One region of the Kitasatospora sp. NBC_00315 genome, then DNA from elsewhere that is predicted to be linked to it. Evidence: riboswitches for the same ligand, from Rfam matches in the RefSeq annotation. Region 1 holds a riboswitch; each other region holds the start of a gene.
The links. Region 1 has a riboswitch for cyclic di-AMP ahead of OG823_RS05690 (transglycosylase family protein). Riboswitches for the same ligand answer to the same signal wherever they lie in the genome.

Region 1 (4,166 bases):
ATCAGTGCCGGACCGTCCGGGAAGCGGGAGTTGCGCATCGCGACGCCGCCGTCGGACAGCGCGGCGAACTCCACGCAGTTGCCCTGGGAATTGCTGTGCCGGCTCTTCTGCCAGACCACTCCGTCGAGGTCCGCAGCCGCCATGCCGTTGTACGTGTGGTGCATTGAAGTCTCCCGAAATAACCGGAGTGGTCGTCCAGCTCGGCGTACGGCCCGAAGGCCGCGATCGACCGGCCCGGCTCCCCTGCCGGCCCGGCACCCGCCTCACTTTGACGTGATGATAGCTCCAGTGCACGTGCATCAGCACGGGACGGTGCAGGTGCACGAGGAACGCCGGATGTCGGTGCAACCGCCGGGCATGTCGATCGATTGACGGTACGTAAGCGGACAAACTTGACCGAATCCAGACCCGCGCCATAACCGCCCGTAGGCGCACCCCCGCATAATGTTGATCTTCGGCTGCCGGGAGTCGTGTCCCCGTGACCCACAGTCAGTCGCCGGAATGTGTGTGATACATGTCACTTCGCACCGCGATCCCCCCGAAGGCTGTGAGGGCATCGGGGAGCAGACGTGAATACGTGGCACGGTTTGTCACTCTCTGACCGATATGACGTCATGCGGGCTGTCCGATATCGGTAGCCGACTGCGACTCTGCCCGGCCGATGTCCTACGATCTCCGCCATGAGCACCGCAGCCATCCCGGGCGCGCCACTGCCCGTCCGCACTCCAGGCTCCCGTGCGCGGGGGCGCCATCGTCGACCCGAGCGCCCCGAGATCCCGGTCGGTTCCCCGCCCCTGGTGCTGGCCGTGCCGGCAGCCGAAGGGCCCGAGTCGCGCCCCGTGGTCGACGAACTCCTCTCGATCGTCCGCAGTGAGCAGTCCGGCGTCGAGGCCGCCGCCGCCTACCTGCCGAACGCGTCCGGCGAGGCCACCGGCCCCGGCGTGGGCGACCTGATCGGCCAGGCCCTCGCCGCCGGTCTCCCCGCACCCATCGTGGTGCCGCTGCTGCCCGGCCCGCACGGCTTCCTCGCCGGCCTGCACCGCCTGGCCGCGGAGCGGGGCGCCACCGTCACCGACGTGCTCGGTCCGCACCCGCTGCTGGCCGAGGCCGTCCACGTACGGCTGTCCGAGGCCGGGCTCGCCCGTGCCGACCGGGCCCGGCTGTTCGCCATCACCACCGCGGCGGACGGCGTGGTCCTCACCACCGTCGGCGGCGAGGAGGCCGCAGCCGCGGCCGAGATCACCGGCGTGCTGCTGGCCGCGCGGCTCGCCGTGCCGGTCGTCGCCGCCGCGCTCGACGTCCCCGGCTCGGTGGCCGCGGCCGTCGACCACCTGCGCGCCACCGGCTCGCAGCGGCCCGCGCTGGCCCCGCTGGTGATCGGGCCGGAGGCCGACACCGAGCTGCTCGCCACGGCCGCCGAGGAGACCGGCTGCCCGAGCGCCGCGCCGCTCGGCGCCTACCCGACGGTCGGCCAGCTGATCGCCTCCACGTACCTGTCCGCCCTGGAGGTCGCACTGACCGAGGCGGAGCAGGCCCGGGAGCAGGAGCCCGAGCACGACCGGGCCGACGAGCAGGTCGCGGAGTAGCACGACTCCGTACGAAGCACACCGCGCGACAGGGCCCCGGAGCTGCTCCGGGGCCCTGTCGCGTCGGCGGCTCGGGCCCCGGCCGGCAGCCGGAGCGAACGCCCTTCCGCGCCCCCTGGCCCTGGGGCCCCGGGCCCGCCCACTGCGGCCCCCGCTCCGCCCCGTCCCCGTGCCACGGATCCGCGGGCCCGGGCCCGCCGGGCTCGCGCCGCACGCCCGGCCACGCGGCAGCGCCGGACGACCGCCCGGGACGCGCGCGCGGCACTCCGGTGACCGGGCTCCGGTGACCGGGGCTCCAGTGACCGGGGCTCAACTCGGCCACGACGACGGCATGTGATGCCCTTTGGCACTTTATGTCCCTGATGTCCGATGGGCGGTCGACCCGCCCCCCGTCGACGATCACCATGTCGGCGACCGCAGGCCGGGAGCACCTCGGTGCGATCCGACACCGAACGCCCCGAAGTGTCCGGTAAGGCCGCTTCATCCAGGTCTGTCGCGTTGTACCAGATTGCGCCGCAGGGCCCTTGGTCCCGAAAGCCGACTCGCACCGCTCCGGTTGCGGGCCTTCGCGGCCCGTGGTTCCGTACCCTCCCACCGGCCGGCCGGCGCACCCCCGGGGCTCCCTGAAGGGTCGGCAGATCCCGCCGAGGGCAAGGACTTTGCCCGAAACGGGCGTTATGTGATCATGATGGATCCGGACCCGCGCAGTTCGTGAAGGCTGCGTGAGGAGCGTCACACATGTTTGCAGTTTGAACTTAAGTCTGCTTAACGTGCTCCCCGTTCGTGGTCACACGAACCCAGTTCATCCGCAACGCCGAGGCCTGCCGTCGGATGCGCTGGCAGCGCGAACACCGCACCACGGCAGGCGCGGGGGACCCAGGTAAGCCGCCCCGGACCGGTCCAGCACCGGTTCAGGGCTAGGGGTGAAGCCGTGCTCAGCACGGCCGGGCAACTCCAGCCCGAATCCGACAGCTCACCTCGCAGGCGTGGGAGAGGAACACGTCTTCATGCTGACCACCAACGGCACCCGCATGTCCGGCCGCACCCGTCGTCTGATCGCCGCTGTCGGCGTCGCCGGCGTCGGTCTCACGATCCCCTGCCTCACCGCCGGCTCGGCGAACGCCGCCTCGGTCGCCACCTGGGACAAGGTCGCGCAGTGCGAGAGCAGCGGCGACTGGAGCATCAACACCGGTAACGGCTTCTACGGCGGCCTCCAGTTCACCTCCAGCACCTGGGCCGAGTTCGGCGGCACCGCCTTCGCGTCCCAGGCCAACCTGGCCACCAAGGACCAGCAGATCGCGATCGCCGAGAAGGTGCTCGCCTCCCAGGGCCCCGGCGCCTGGCCGGTCTGCTCCGTCCAGGCGGGCCTGACCGCCGGTGGCGCACCCGCCGCCGTCGACACCGGCGCCCCGGCCACCACCACGCCGGCCGCCCCGGCGACCCAGGCCCCGGCCGCCTCGACTCCGGCCGCGTCCGACGGCTCCACCTCCGACAGCTCCTCCTCCACCGGCTCCGCGTCGGGCAACTCCTGGTCGGGCGACAAGTCCTGGTCGCAGAAGAGCGGCTCGGGCGACAGCACCCGCACCTACACCGTGATCGCCGGCGACTGGCTCTCCTCCATCGCCGACAAGAACCACGTCCAGGGTGGCTGGGAGCGTCTGTACGAGCTCAACAAGTCCGTCCTGACCAACGGCGCCGACACCATCTACCCGGGCCAGCACCTGGCCCTCGGCGGTGCCGGCACGGCCACCAAGAGCTCGGCCACCGACACCTCGGGCAAGAAGTTCGACTGGTTCAACCGCTCGAAGTCGACCGACTCGTCCGCCGCGAAGACCACCACGGCCCCCGCGGCCTCCTCGTCGGCCACCGACACGGCCACCACCGCCACCACCGCCTCCACCACGACCACCACGCAGGCCGCCACCGGCAGCATGGCCGCCGCGGTCTCCTTCGCGGAGTCCAAGGTCGGCCAGGCGTACATCTACGGTGGCACCGGCAACGGCGGCTGGGACTGCTCCGGCCTGACCCAGGCGGCGTTCCGCGCGGCCGGCATCTCCATCCCGCGGGTGGCCGCCGACCAGGCCGCCGCCACCACCCACGTCTCGCTGGACAACCTGCAGCCGGGCGACCTGCTGTTCTGGTCCAACAACGGCAGCGACTCGGGCGTCTACCACGTCGCGATCTACACCGGCAACGGCAGCTACGTCGAGGCCGCCAACCCCAGCGCCGGTGTCCGCACCATGACCGTCGCCAACTGGGCGCCGGACTTCGCGGGCCGGATCTGATCCGGTAGCACCACGCGCGACAGCACGGCACGTACGCCGCCGCCCCTGGGAGGAGCCCACCGCTCCTCCCAGGGGCGGCGGCGTCGCCGTACCCGCAGGAACGACGGACGGTCGAAGGCCGGCCCCCGTCAACCGCGGGGGCCGGCCTTCGAGATGCTCAGTGCGCCGCGCGCACCGCCGAGACCAGTCCGCCGGCGCCCTCGTCCTGCTGCGACGGGCCGAGCACCGGGCGCCCGTAGGCCGCGGCACGCTCACGCAGGGTGAAGGTCTCCGCCTCCCAGCCCAGGCCGTCCAG
Region 2 (4,166 bases), 2.1 Mb from region 1:
TTACCCATCAGGTGACCAGGCTCACGCCTTCGGCCCACCGGATACCGTCGGGACATGCCTGTTCAGCCGCACACCGACCAGCCCGAACCGCAGCGCTCCGGTGGGGCGCCCGCCCAGCCGCCCCTGTTCACGTGGGAGTTCGCCGCCGATCCGTACCCCGCTTACGCGTGGTTGCGCGAGCACGCCCCCGTGCACCGCACGACCCTCCCCAGCGGGGTGGAGGCCTGGCTGGTCACCCGGTACGCGGACGCCCGACAGGCGTTGGCCGACGGCCGGCTCTCCAAGAATCCCGCCCATCACAGCGAGCAGGCGCACCGCACGGGCCGGGTGGGCATTCCGGGGGAGCGGCAGGCGGACCTCATGACGCACCTGCTCAACATCGACCCGCCGGACCACACCCGGTTGCGCCGACTGGTCTCCAAGGCGTTCACCCCGCGCCGGGTGGCCGAGTTCGGACCGAGGGTCCAGCAGCTGACCGACCGCCTGCTCGACTCCTTCGCGGCGCGCGGATCGGCCGATCTGATCCACGAGTTCGCCTTCCCCCTCCCCATCTACGCGATCTGCGACCTGCTGGGGGTTCCTCCGGAGGACCAGGACGACTTCCGCGACTGGGCCGCGATGATGATCCGGCACGGCGGCGGCCCGCGCGGCGGGGTGGCCAGGGCGGTGAAGCGGATCCGGGCGTACCTGCTGGAGCTGATCCACCGCAAGCGGGCCGATCTCGGGGACGACCTGATCTCCGATCTGATCCGGGCGAGCGACCACGGGGAGCACCTCACCGAGAACGAGGCCGCGGCGATGTGCTTCGTCCTCCTCTTCGCGGGATTCGAGACGACGATCAACCTGATCGGCAACGGCATGTACGCGCTGTTCCGGAACCCGGGGCAGCTCGATCTGCTCCAGGGCTCCCTCGCGCGTGGCGAGCGCGGGCTGCTGGAGACCGGGATCGAGGAGCTGCTCCGCTACGACGGTCCGGTGGAGCTGGCCACCTGGCGGTTCGCCACCGAGCCGCTGGCCATCGGCGGGGTGGACATCCCGGTGGGTGATCCGGTGCTGGTGGTGCTGGCGGCGGCCGACCGCGACCCGGCCCGGTTCGCCGACGAGAACACGCTCGACCTCGCCCGCAAGGACAACCCGCACCTGGGGTTCGGTCACGGCATCCACTACTGCATCGGCGCCCCGCTGGCCCGACTGGAGGGGCAGGCCGCGCTGGCGACGCTGCTGACCCGGCTGCCCGATCTGCGCCTCGCGGCGGATCCGGCCGATCTGCGCTGGCGCGGTGGCCTGATCATGCGCGGACTGCGGGAACTGCCGATCGAATTCACGCCGGAGAAGGCGTCGGATCCGGTCGACTCGCCCTGACGGCGTGTCGGACAGAACCGGTCATGGGCGGTCAGAAGGCGTATCAATCCGTACATATGGGTGTGGTTTGTAGACGATCCAATGCTTGTCGTAATTTCCGCGTGATGTGAGCGATATGAGCTTGTGATTGATCTGAGGATCTGTCTACTCTCCCTGCAGTTCGCAGCTGCGAGCCCCGTGCGCGGAACGCCGAGTCCTGCCCGCCGCGCCTCCGGGAAACCGACCAGACCCTCGGGCAGGGGCGGGGGACCCAGGTTTTTCTGCCGTTCCCCACGGCTTGGGGTGAAGCCGCCCTAGCAGGATCGTTCCTGCGACCGGCGGCCGGGCCACCTCCCGGTCCGAACCCGACAGCTCACCTCGCAGGCGTGCGGAGAGGGACATCCTCATGCTGTTCGTTGGTAACGGTCGTCACCGTCGTCGTACCCGGACCGAGAAGGTCATCGCCGTGGCGGGCGTGGCCGGCATCGGCCTCTCGATGCCGCTCCTCACCGCCACCGGCGCCCACGCGGCCCCCGTCACCATCTGGGACAAGGTGGCCCAGTGCGAGAGCGGCGGGAACTGGAGCATCAACACCGGCAACGGGTACTACGGCGGGCTGCAGTTCAGTCAGAGCACCTGGAAGGCCTACGGCGGCGGCCAGTACGCCCCACAGGCGCACCGGGCCAGTAAGGGGCAGCAGATCTCGGTCGCGGAGAAGGTGCTCGCCGCGCAGGGGCCCGGCGCCTGGCCGGTCTGCTCGGGCAAGGCCGGCCTGCGCAAGGGCGGCCCGGCCGCCCAGGCCGACACCTCCGACTCCGTCACCGAGTCCTCCTCCGCGGAGTCCTCGGCCGACTCCCGCTCGGCCGACTCCCGCTCGGCCGCCGCGCCGCCGGGGGCGGACCGGTCGGACGACACGGCCGACCGGAACCCCGACTTCACCGGCCGTACGGGCTGGGACGCGGACGCCCGGGTCTTCTGGTACCAGGACAACGGCGACTGGTACTGGACCAGCCACCGCAGCGTCTACGACCAGTACGCGGGCGCCGCCGCGCAGGCCGCCCCGCAGGCCGCGGCCGCCACGGCCACCGCTCCCGTCACCGGCGGCCGGAGCTACACCGTGCAGAGCGGCGACACCCTCGGTTCCATCGCCGGCGGCCAGGGCGTGGCCGGCGGCTGGAGCGCGCTGTACGACGGCAACCGTCCGGTCGTCGGCGGCGACCCGGACCTCATCGTGCCGGGTCAGGTCCTGGATCTCGGGCGGGCCTGACCCCCGGTCCGGGCCCGCCCGCGCGCGGGCCCGGGCCGGGCGGGCCGCCCGAGAGGCGGGTGCGGCGGTCGTACATATCCGGTACGGCCCCCTTCGTTCTGCTCTGGGTGCATCCCGCGCGGCATCCAGGTGAACTACTGACGGGTAGCCGGGCCACACCCTGAGACGGGACCCGGGCCGACGTGGCCCAGCGAGCCCTTGCGGTTAGGCTCTGGTCGTAACGACTCCGCAATCATCCGCAGACACCACAACAGTTTGCGGGTACCTGCTTCCGCTAGGAGATGCCTCGTGCCGTCCATTGATGTCGTCGTAGCCCGTGAGATTCTCGACTCGCGTGGCAACCCCACGGTCGAGGTCGAGGTCGGTCTCGACGACGGCAGCACCGGCCGTGCCGCTGTCCCCTCGGGCGCCTCGACCGGTGCTTTCGAGGCGCTGGAGCTGCGTGACGGTGACAAGAACCGCTACTTCGGCAAGGGCGTGGAGAAGGCCGTTCTGGCCGTCATCGAGCAGATCGGCCCGGAGCTGGTCGGCTACGACGCCACCGAGCAGCGCCTGATCGACCAGGCCATGCTCGACCTGGACGCCACCCCGGACAAGTCCTCGCTCGGCGCCAACGCCATCCTGGGCGTCTCGCTGGCCGTCGCGCACGCCGCCTCCGAGGCCTCGGACCTGCCGCTGTTCCGCTACCTCGGCGGCCCGAACGCGCACGTCCTGCCCGTCCCGATGATGAACATCCTCAACGGCGGCTCGCACGCGGACTCCAACGTCGACATCCAGGAGTTCATGATCGCTCCGATCGGCGCGGAGTCCTTCTCCGAGGCCGTCCGCTGGGGCGTCGAGGTCTACCACACGCTCAAGGGCGTCCTGAAGGAGCGCGGCCTCTCCACCGGCCTCGGCGACGAGGGCGGCTTCGCCCCGAACCTGGAGAGCAACCGCGAGGCGCTCGACCTCATCGTCGAGGCCATCAAGAAGGCCGGCTACGTGCCCGGCAAGGACGTCGCGCTGGCGCTCGACGTCGCCGCCTCCGAGTTCTACAAGGACGGCGCCTACCAGTTCGAGGGCAAGGGCCTTTCCTCGGCCGAGCTCATCGACTACTACGCCGAGCTGGTCGCCGCCTACCCGCTGGTCTCCATCGAGGACCCGCTGGACGAGCAGGACTGGGACGGCTGGAAGGCCATGACCGTCAAGCTCGGTGACAAGGTCCAGCTGGTCGGCGACGACCTGTTCGTCACCAACCCGACCCGCCTCGCCCGCGGCATCGAGACCGGCACCGCCAACGCGCTGCTGGTGAAGGTCAACCAGATCGGCTCGCTCACCGAGACCCTGGACGCCGTCGAGCTGGCCCAGCGCAACGGCTACCGCTGCATGATGTCGCACCGCTCCGGTGAGACCGAGGACGTCACCATCGCGGACCTCGCCGTCGCCACCAACTGCGGCCAGATCAAGACCGGCGCCCCGGCCCGCTCCGAGCGCGTCGCCAAGTACAACCAGCTGCTGCGCATCGAGGAGATCCTCGACGACGCCGCCGAGTACGCCGGCCGCGGCGCCTTCCCGCGCT
Region 3 (4,166 bases), 4.7 Mb from region 1:
AGCCGGCCGGGTCGGAGGCCAGCATCAGCTGGGCGGTCGGCGCGATGCCACCGGCCCGGTACTGGGCGCCCGCGACCACAGCGAGGTCGCCGCGGAGCCGGTTGAGCTCGTCCTGCCCGAGCGCCACCTGCTGCTGGAGCGCGCCGGTCTCGGCGATCAGCCTGCGCTGGTACTCCTGGGCCGCGTTGTACTTCTCCGAGGCCTGCTCGGCCTCGCCGTAGAGCTGGTCGACCTGGGCCTTGACATCGTTGCGGTCGGGCGGCCCACCGGGGGCACCCGGGTTGGCGAAGGCGCTGCCGCCGGCCGTCACGCCGAGCGCGGTACTGGCGGCGGCGGTGAGCACCAGCGCGCGGACCAGTGTGTGCACACCTGGCAGTTGGTGACGGTGCATCGCCATACGGCGCGGCTCCATTCCTGCGGCCCGGCCACCGCCGCCGCCCGGGCTGGGCGGCCGTCCGTGCGGGGGCCAGGTGGCAGACGTTAGCGAGTCAGCGCGACCGAGTCCAAACCCCTCTCAACACGAATATTTGACCCCTAATCGGACATCCACTCGGCTCCCCGGAAAGCCGCAGGCCCGGCCCCCCGGGGATCGGGGGCCGGGCCTGTCGGTACCGCCGCTTCGGCGGGAGGTCAGATGCGCACGATGGCCGCGATCGGCATCACCGTGGCGGACTCGTAGCGGACCACCGCGCCCGTGTGCGGGGCGTGGATGATCTGGCCGCCGCCCACGTAGAGGCCCACGTGGGTCATGCCGCTGTAGTAGATGATCAGGTCGCCGGGCTGCGCGTTGGCGATGTTGGTGCCGATCCGGGTGCCGGCCGAGGCCTGCGCCTGCGAGGTGCGCGGCAGCGTGACGCCCGCCTGGGCGTAGGCCCAGCCGGTCAGACCCGAGCAGTCGAAGGAGCTCGGGCCGGTGGCGCCGTAGACGTACGGCGAACCGAGCTTGCTCTCGGCGGCCGCGATGGCGGCGGCGGCACGGCCACTGGCCGGGACGGAGGAGGCCGGCGCGGAGCCGGTGGAGGCGCTGAGCGAGCTGCGGCCGCTGTCGCGCGAGGCGCGGTCGGTGTTGGCCTTGGCGGCGTCGGCCTGCGCCTTGGCGTCCGCGGCGGACTTGGCCTCGGCGGCGCGCAGGGCCTGGCGCTCCTGCTCGGTCAGCGTGTTGAGCAGTTCGGTGGCCTTGGCCAGCTTGCCCTGGACCTCGTCCTTGCTGGCCTTGAGCTGCTGGGTGGTGGAGTCCAGCTCGGCGAGCTTGCCCTGCGCCTCGGACTTGTCCTGGTCGAGCTTGCGCTGCTGAGCCTGGAGCTCCTTGAGCGCGCTGCTCTGCGAGTCGCCGACCTGGTTGAGCGAACCGGCCTGGGTCAGGAAGTTGTCCGGGCTGCTGGAGAGCATCAGCTGGACGGTGGGCGAGATGCCGCCGTTGCGGTACTGCTCCGCCGCGATCTCGGCCAGACCGCCCTGCAGGTCGGTGACCTGGGACTGCTGACGGGCCACCCTGTCCTGCAGGTCACCGACCTGCTTCTGCAGCTCCTGCTGCTTGGCCTGCGCACCGTTGAACTGCTCGGTGGCGACCTCGGCCTGCTCGTTGAGCTGGTCGACCTGCTCCTTGACCTGGTCCTTGGTCGGCGCGGGGTCGGCGTGGGCGCCGGACTGCGCGGAGAGGGCCACGGCGGCGGCGGCAGCAGCGGTCATGATCGACACGCGGGCACGGCCGGCAGGCTTGGGACGACGATGGGACGCCACGAAGGCGGACTCCTTCTTCCTACGTCCGCCTACCGGGTGAGCTGACGGGTTCGGGCTGGAAGACATGCCCTACGACGCCTCACCGGCCGCACGCGGCCGACCTGGCGCCGATTCACCCCGAGGAACATGGTTCCCCGGCTCCGTTCCACAGCACCCCCACAGGGGCTTCCCCGTGAGCAGTTGACTGCCCGGCTGTTTCGCGGACTCGGCGGTAACCCCCGCCGCCACCCGGACTGGGTGATCGACTGTGCGGTGGTTCGAGGCATGACCCTAGTAACGAAACCGTGATCCGTTCAAATCGTTGTAGGAAAAAAGTTGGAATGACGGCCGAGTTCGGTGGCACATATGACCATCCGTGACCGGAATCCCACGGAGGGCTGATTGTTTTTCATCAGCTGGTCACACGGAGCGCCGGCCGGGGGTGTTCCAGATCACAGAACGATTTCCCCGGGTTCGGGCGTGTTGGATGTGGCGAACGGTCAGCAAATGTCCGTTATGCGGGCGTTGTCCGCTCGCCGCGACCGAGGGCGGCCGGCCCGCAGGGGCCGAGCGGGAGAGGCCCGGGGCGCCCGGCACCGGGCGCCTCCCGGTGCGTCAGACCCGGCGGATGGTGTTGATCGGCATGGCGTCCGCCTTCATCACCTTCACCACGTCACCGGTGTGCGGTGCGTGCACGACCAGCCCGTTGCCGATGTACATCGCCACGTGGTGCCGGTCGCTGCCGTAGACGATCAGGTCGCCGGGCTGGGCGTCCGCGAGCGAGGGGACCCGGGCGCCGACGTTGCCCTGCTCCTGGGAGGTACGCGGCAGCGAGACCCCGGCCTGGCCGTAGGCCCACACCATCAGGCCCGAGCAGTCGAAGGTGCTGGGGCCGGTGGCGCCCCAGACGTACGGCGACCCCTGCTTGCTCATCGCCTTGGCGACCGCGACACCGGCGTAGCCGGCGGCCTGCGGGAGCGCGGAGAGGTCGACCCGGACGGAGTCGCGCGAGGCGCGGCCGTCCCCCTGGGTGATCGAGGCCCGGTCGGAGGCGCTGAGCTGGCTCAGCAGCGCGTTCGCCTCCTGGAGCTTCTTGTTGACGTCCGCCTTGGCCTGGTTCAGGTCCTTGGTGGTCTCGTCCAGCGAGGCGAGGACGGCGGCGGCCTCGATCTTCTGCTGGTCCAGGCGGCGCTGCTGGTCCTGGAGGCCCTTGAGCGCGTCCGCCTGGCTGGAGGTGGCCTGCTGGACGCTGGCCGCCTGCTCCAGGTAGCCGGAGGGGTCGGAGGTGAGCATCAGCTGGACGGAGGGGTCGATGCCCCCGGTGCGGTACTGCTCGCCGGCCACCTCGGCCAGACCGGCCTGAAGGTGGGTCATCTGGTCCTGGCCACGCGCGACCTGGTCCTGCAGCTGGTCCGCCTGCTTGCGCAGCTGGTCGGCCCGCTCCTTGGCGCCGTTGTACCGCTCCGCCGCCTGCTCCTGCTCCGTGTTGAGCTGGTCGACCTGCGCCTTGACGTCCTCTTTCTTGGGCGCCGGCGCGGCGTGGGCACTCATCTGGGCGGAGAGGGCGACCGCGGTCGCCGCCGCAGCGGTGAGCACGGAGACCCGTGCGCGGCTCGGCTGCTTAGGACGGCGGTGGGAGGCCAAAAGACCCGCTCCTTCTTTCTGCGGACTCACCCGAACGAGTGAGTATCCGGAAATAGGTTTGACGCCAGACCCTAGTGAAGATCAGAGCTTTCCGCCACTCCCACGGGACCATGAACCTGGAGCTCCGGCGGGGATTTCACGTGACCCACACACCCGCGTCACCAAGCCGCTGACCAGCTGTCACTCCGGGCGCCCCCGCCCGCCCCCGCCGGGCCCGCGCACCGGCCCCGCGACGGTCCGAGGGGCCGGACGTCTCAGGACCGCGCCAGCCGGTTGAGCAGCAGAATCGACGCCACCGGCCGGGCCCCCGCGTCGCGCACCCCGTCGGCCACCTCGCGGTCGGTGGAGACCACCACCACCGGACGCCCCTGCGGCTCCGCCCGCACCAGGCGGCGGATCAGCTCGTCCGCGGTCTCCCCGGTACGGCTGAACCGCACCCGGACCCCGCGCGGCGGCGCCAGGATCACCGGGACGTCCAGGTCCTGGCCGTCGAAGACACAGGTGACCTCCGCCTGGGTGCGCTGCGCCAGCATCGCCAGGCCGCCGAGCAGCCGGATCCGCTGCTGCTCCAGCGGCAGGGTCGGATAGCCGGTCTTGGTCACGTTGTAGCCGTCCACCAGCAGATGTACCTGCGGGATCGCCAGCAACTGGTCCAGCAGCGCCGGATCGTCCTCCGCCAGCGCCCGCCGGGCCACGTCGTGCGGCGAGGCCGAGGCCGGCTGCACCGCCTCGACCAGGTCGGCCGGATGGATCTGGGCGACCGGCAGCGCCAGCTCCCGCTGCAGCCCCTGGGCCGACTGGAG
Region 4 (4,166 bases), 170 kb from region 1:
TCGGCGACCGGGTGGTCCTGCGGGGCCAGCACGTTGCCGCGGACGGTGGCCAGCGCCACCAGGCCCCCGGTGACCAGGAGCCCGGCGCAGATCGCCATCGCGCTGCGGAAGGCCGAGTCCACCGCGGCGGGCACCTGATACGCCTCGCCGCTCAGGCCGACGAGGGCCGGCAGCGCCGCCACCGCGAGCAGTCCGGCCGCGCGGGCGGCGGCGTTGTTGACGCCGCTGGCGATGCCGGCCCGGCGCACGTCGACCGCCGCCAGCACGGTCGCGGTGAGCGGCGCCACCAGCAGGACCATCCCGCAGCCCATGACGGTGGTGGCGGGCAGCACGTCCGTCCAGTACGAGGCGCCGGCGCCGATCCGCAGCATCAGCAGGACGCCCGCGGCGCAGATCATCGGACCGGCGACGAGCGGCAGCCGGGGGCCGATCCGTTTGCCCAGCCGCCCGGCCCGCGAGGAGAGCGCCAGCATCAGCACGGTGATCGGCAGCAGCGCGAGGCCGGAGGTCAGCGGTGTGAAACCGGAGACCGTCTGCAGCTGGACCACCAGGAGGAAGAACACCCCGCTGAAGGCGGCGTACACGCAGAGCGTGACCAGGTTCACCGAGGTGAACAGGCGCGAGGCGAACAGCTCCGGCGGGAGCATCGGGGCCGCGCGCCGGCGTTCGGTGACCACGAACGCGGCGCCGAGCAGCAGTCCGGCCGCGCCGGAGATCCAGACGGCGGGGGAGAGGCCCTCGCCCGCGGCCGTCAGCGCGTAGGTCACCCCGCCGAGGGCGAGCGCGGCGAGGACGGCGCCGAGCACGTCGAAACCGCCGGTGGCGCTCTCGTCCCGGCTCTCCGGGACGTGCCGCAGGGACACGGCCAGCACCACGGCGGCGAGCGGGACGTTGAGCAGGAAGATCCACCGCCAGCCGGGCCCGTCCACCAGCCAGCCGCCGAGGAAGGGGCCGACCGCCGCCGACACCCCGCCCAGCCCGGACCAGAGCCCGACCGCCGCCGAGCGGTCGTCGGGCCGGAAGACCGCCTGGAGCATGGCGAGGGAGCCGGGGGTGAGCAGGGCTCCGCCGATGCCCTGCAGGCCGCGCGCGGCGATCAGCACACCGACGTTCGGTGCCAGCGCGCACAGCGCCGAGGCCGCGGCGAACCAGGCGACGCCGATGAGGAAGACCCGGCGCCGTCCGTAGCGGTCGCCGAGTGCCCCGCCGAGCAGGATCAGCCCGGCGAGGCTCAGCAGATAGGCGTTGAGCGTCCACTGCAGGGCGGCGAGCGAGGCGCCGAGATCGGCGCCGATCCGGGGGAGTGCGACGTTGACGACGGTGCCGTCGAGCATCGCCATGCTGGAGCCCAGGACGGTCGCCAGCACCACCCAGCGCCCTTGTGCGGTGCCGAGTGCCAGGGTGCCCGCGCCGTCGGTTCTCACGGCTCGATCCTGCGCTTCCGGGGCCCGCGTGACAAGGGTCACCAGCGGCGCGTCCGGGTGGTGGCCGAGCGTGTCCGGCCACCGACGCAGGGCCGAGAAAGTGACCGCAGGGCGGTGGATCAGTAGCGCAGTGCAATTGGATTGTGCACGTACTGCACAGTCGATCATTCGGAGAGTCACTGAATTTCCTGGGATTCCCGTGAAATTCCGGTGCCAAACGTGATCGGGATTGATTTGCCCGGGCCGATGGGCTTTGCTTCAGCGACCGCCCGGCCAATGTCCGGGTGGGCCCACCGGGTGGAACGCCTAGTCCTGCCGCTGCCCGGGGGCTTCGAACGAACTCTGCACGGCAGGAGTGGGGGACCCACAGGTAAGTCGCCGGCCCGGGATTCCGGGACGGCTCGGGGTGAAGCCGCGCTTGCGGCCGGGCAACTCCAGCCCGAACCCGACAGCTCACCTCGCAGGCGTCGGAGAGGAAATACCCCATGCCCGCACAGGCAAACAACCGTGTCAGCCGTCTCGCCCGCATCGGCATCGCCACCGGCGTGACCGGCGCCGTCTTCGCCCTCCCCCTGGTGACCGCCGTCAGCGCCCAGGCCCACGAGGTGCCGGCCGCCAAGTCCCAGCAGAAGTCGGCCACCTGGACCGGTGCCACCAGCACCGACGCCGTCGCCGTCGCCGCGAAGACCGCCGCCCCGGCCGCCGCTCCGGCCGCTGCCGCGGCTCCGGCCGCCGCCGTCGAGGTGAGCTACAAGGTCATCGGCGGGGACACCCTGTCGAAGATCGCCGCCGCCCAGAACGTCACCGGCGGGTGGCACGCCCTGTACGACAGCAACCGCCAGGTCATCGGGTCCAACCCGAACCTGATCTTCCCCGGCCAGAAGCTGGTCGTCGGCAGCAAGGCCGCCGCCGCCCAGGCCCCGGCCGCCGCGGCCCCCAAGGTCTCGCAGGACTCCGCGCCGGCCGCGAAGCCCGCCCCGAGCGCCAAGGCCGCCCCGAGCGCCAAGGCCACCCCGGCCCCGGCTCCGAAGGTGACGCAGGCTCCGAAGGCCACCCAGGCCCCGAAGCCCGCCGCCGCCGCGCCGACCACCACCGCTGCCGCCCCCAAGGCCGCCGTGACCAGCAACTCCTCCGGCTACACCGCCCCGGTGGCCAACCCGCACCTGGGTACCGCCTACGGCGTGCCCGGCTCCATGTGGGCCAGCGGCCACCACACCGGCGCCGACTTCGTCGCCTCCACCGGCACCCCGCTGAAGGCCGTCGCGGCCGGGACCGTGGTCAAGGCCGGCCCCGGCGGCGCCTACGGCAACGAGGTCGAGATCAAGCTCGCCGACGGCAAGTACGCCCAGTACGCGCACCTGTCCTCGATCGGCGTCAAGATCGGCCAGACCGTGACCGTCGGTCAGCAGATCGGCCTCTCCGGTGCGACCGGCAACGTGACCGGCCCGCACCTGCACTTCGAGATCCGCACCGGCTCGGAGTACGGCTCGGACATCGACCCGATCGCGTACCTGCGCGCGCACGGCGTCAGCATCTGACACCCGGTCCGGCCCCTCGGGCCGTACCACCGCGGTAACGCATGACACCGGTCGGGCCGGCAGCGAACGCTCATCGCTGCGGGCCCGACCAGTCGGCGTTTCCGGGGCACCCGCCGTCCATCGGTCACCCTCGGCGCCCGGCCCCTCGACGCCCCGGCCGGGGCGAAGGCGCCCGGCCTCGGGCGGCCGGTTCTCAGGCGGGCACCCGTTCGTCGTGCTGGTCGTCCTCGAAGAGGCGGGCCGCGATGGATTCGACGGCGCGGTCCAGACGGGCGCGGTCGGTGGGGTCGGTGACGTCCCAGTCGTCCAGGTGGTGGTCGAGCCAGCGCCGCCAGGCCTCGGCCAACCGGTCGACCTCGCGCTGACCCGCCGGCGTGAGGGTGAGCCGGTCGCCGTCGCTCTCGGCGTACCCGGCGCCCAGGGTCCGTTCGGCGGCGGGCCGCAGCACCTCCTCGGGCATGTGGTGCGCCGCCGCGATCGCGCTCAGCACGGCGCCGCCCTGCAGGCGGGTGCGCCAGTAGATCTGACCGAGCATCCACGCCTGCTCCGGCGCGGCCGCGCTGCCGGAGTCGGCCAGCAGGCGCCGACCGACCTCGGGGCGGCCCTTGGTCCGGCGCAGCACGTTGGCCAGTGCCCGCTCCAGCTGCTTGTCCGCGTCCGCGCTGTCGGGCGCCCCGAAGCCCTCGCCCATGTCCGAGGCGCCGGCCCGGGCGCTGTCGCGCAGGGGGACCTCCTTGAGGAACCAGGCGACCACGAAGCCGACCAGGGCGACCGGCACCACCCACTGGAAGACGTAGTTGATGGTGTCGGCGTACGCGTCGATGAACGGCAGCGCCTGCGCCTCGGGCAGCGCGCGCAGACCCGCGGGGCTCTGGACCGCCTCCGGCGGGACCCCCGGCGACTGGGCGAAGGCCTGCTCCAGGTTGGGCCCGAGCCGGTTGTTGAACAGGGTGCCGAAGACGGCCGTGCCGAACGAGCTGCCGAGCGTACGGAAGAAGGTCACGCCCGAGGTCGCGGTGCCCAGTTCGTGGTAGGGGACGGTGTTCTGGACGGCGATGGTGAGGACCTGCATCGCCAGGCCGATGCCGAGCCCCAGGATGAACATGTAGAGGGACTCCAGCCACGTCCCGGTCGAGCGGTCCATCGTCGACATCAGATAGAGGCCGACCGCCATCACGGCGGTGCCGAGGATCGGGAAGATCCG

Region 2: linked by a shared signal. The riboswitch ahead of OG823_RS13795 (transglycosylase family protein) and the one ahead of OG823_RS05690 (transglycosylase family protein) in region 1 are both predicted to bind cyclic di-AMP.
Region 3: linked by a shared signal. The riboswitch ahead of OG823_RS25360 (NlpC/P60 family protein) and the one ahead of OG823_RS05690 (transglycosylase family protein) in region 1 are both predicted to bind cyclic di-AMP.
Region 4: linked by a shared signal. The riboswitch ahead of OG823_RS05000 (peptidoglycan DD-metalloendopeptidase family protein) and the one ahead of OG823_RS05690 (transglycosylase family protein) in region 1 are both predicted to bind cyclic di-AMP.

Annotation. Positions count from the first base shown of each region.
Region 1 is NZ_CP108025.1:1,355,328-1,359,493, forward strand. Features, by position in the region: gene OG823_RS05680 (DUF397 domain-containing protein) at 1-164, opposite strand, end outside; gene OG823_RS05685 (sirohydrochlorin chelatase) at 681-1,586, shown strand; cyclic di-AMP (ydaO/yuaA leader) riboswitch at 2,426-2,586, shown strand; gene OG823_RS05690 (transglycosylase family protein) at 2,573-3,871, shown strand; gene OG823_RS05695 (class I SAM-dependent methyltransferase) at 4,029-4,166, opposite strand, start outside.
Region 2 is NZ_CP108025.1:3,437,970-3,442,135, reverse strand. Features, by position in the region: gene OG823_RS13800 (cytochrome P450) at 55-1,362, shown strand; cyclic di-AMP (ydaO/yuaA leader) riboswitch at 1,573-1,742, shown strand; gene OG823_RS13795 (transglycosylase family protein) at 1,748-2,608, shown strand; gene eno (phosphopyruvate hydratase) at 2,897-4,166, shown strand, end outside.
Region 3 is NZ_CP108025.1:6,082,588-6,086,753, reverse strand. Features, by position in the region: gene OG823_RS25365 (NlpC/P60 family protein) at 1-391, opposite strand, end outside; gene OG823_RS25360 (NlpC/P60 family protein) at 631-1,740, opposite strand; cyclic di-AMP (ydaO/yuaA leader) riboswitch at 1,751-1,923, opposite strand; gene OG823_RS25355 (NlpC/P60 family protein) at 2,335-3,363, opposite strand; gene OG823_RS25350 (NYN domain-containing protein) at 3,618-4,166, opposite strand, start outside.
Region 4 is NZ_CP108025.1:1,184,405-1,188,570, reverse strand. Features, by position in the region: gene OG823_RS05005 (MFS transporter) at 1-1,424, opposite strand, end outside; cyclic di-AMP (ydaO/yuaA leader) riboswitch at 1,728-1,906, shown strand; gene OG823_RS05000 (peptidoglycan DD-metalloendopeptidase family protein) at 1,910-2,962, shown strand; gene OG823_RS04995 (DHA2 family efflux MFS transporter permease subunit) at 3,156-4,166, opposite strand, start outside.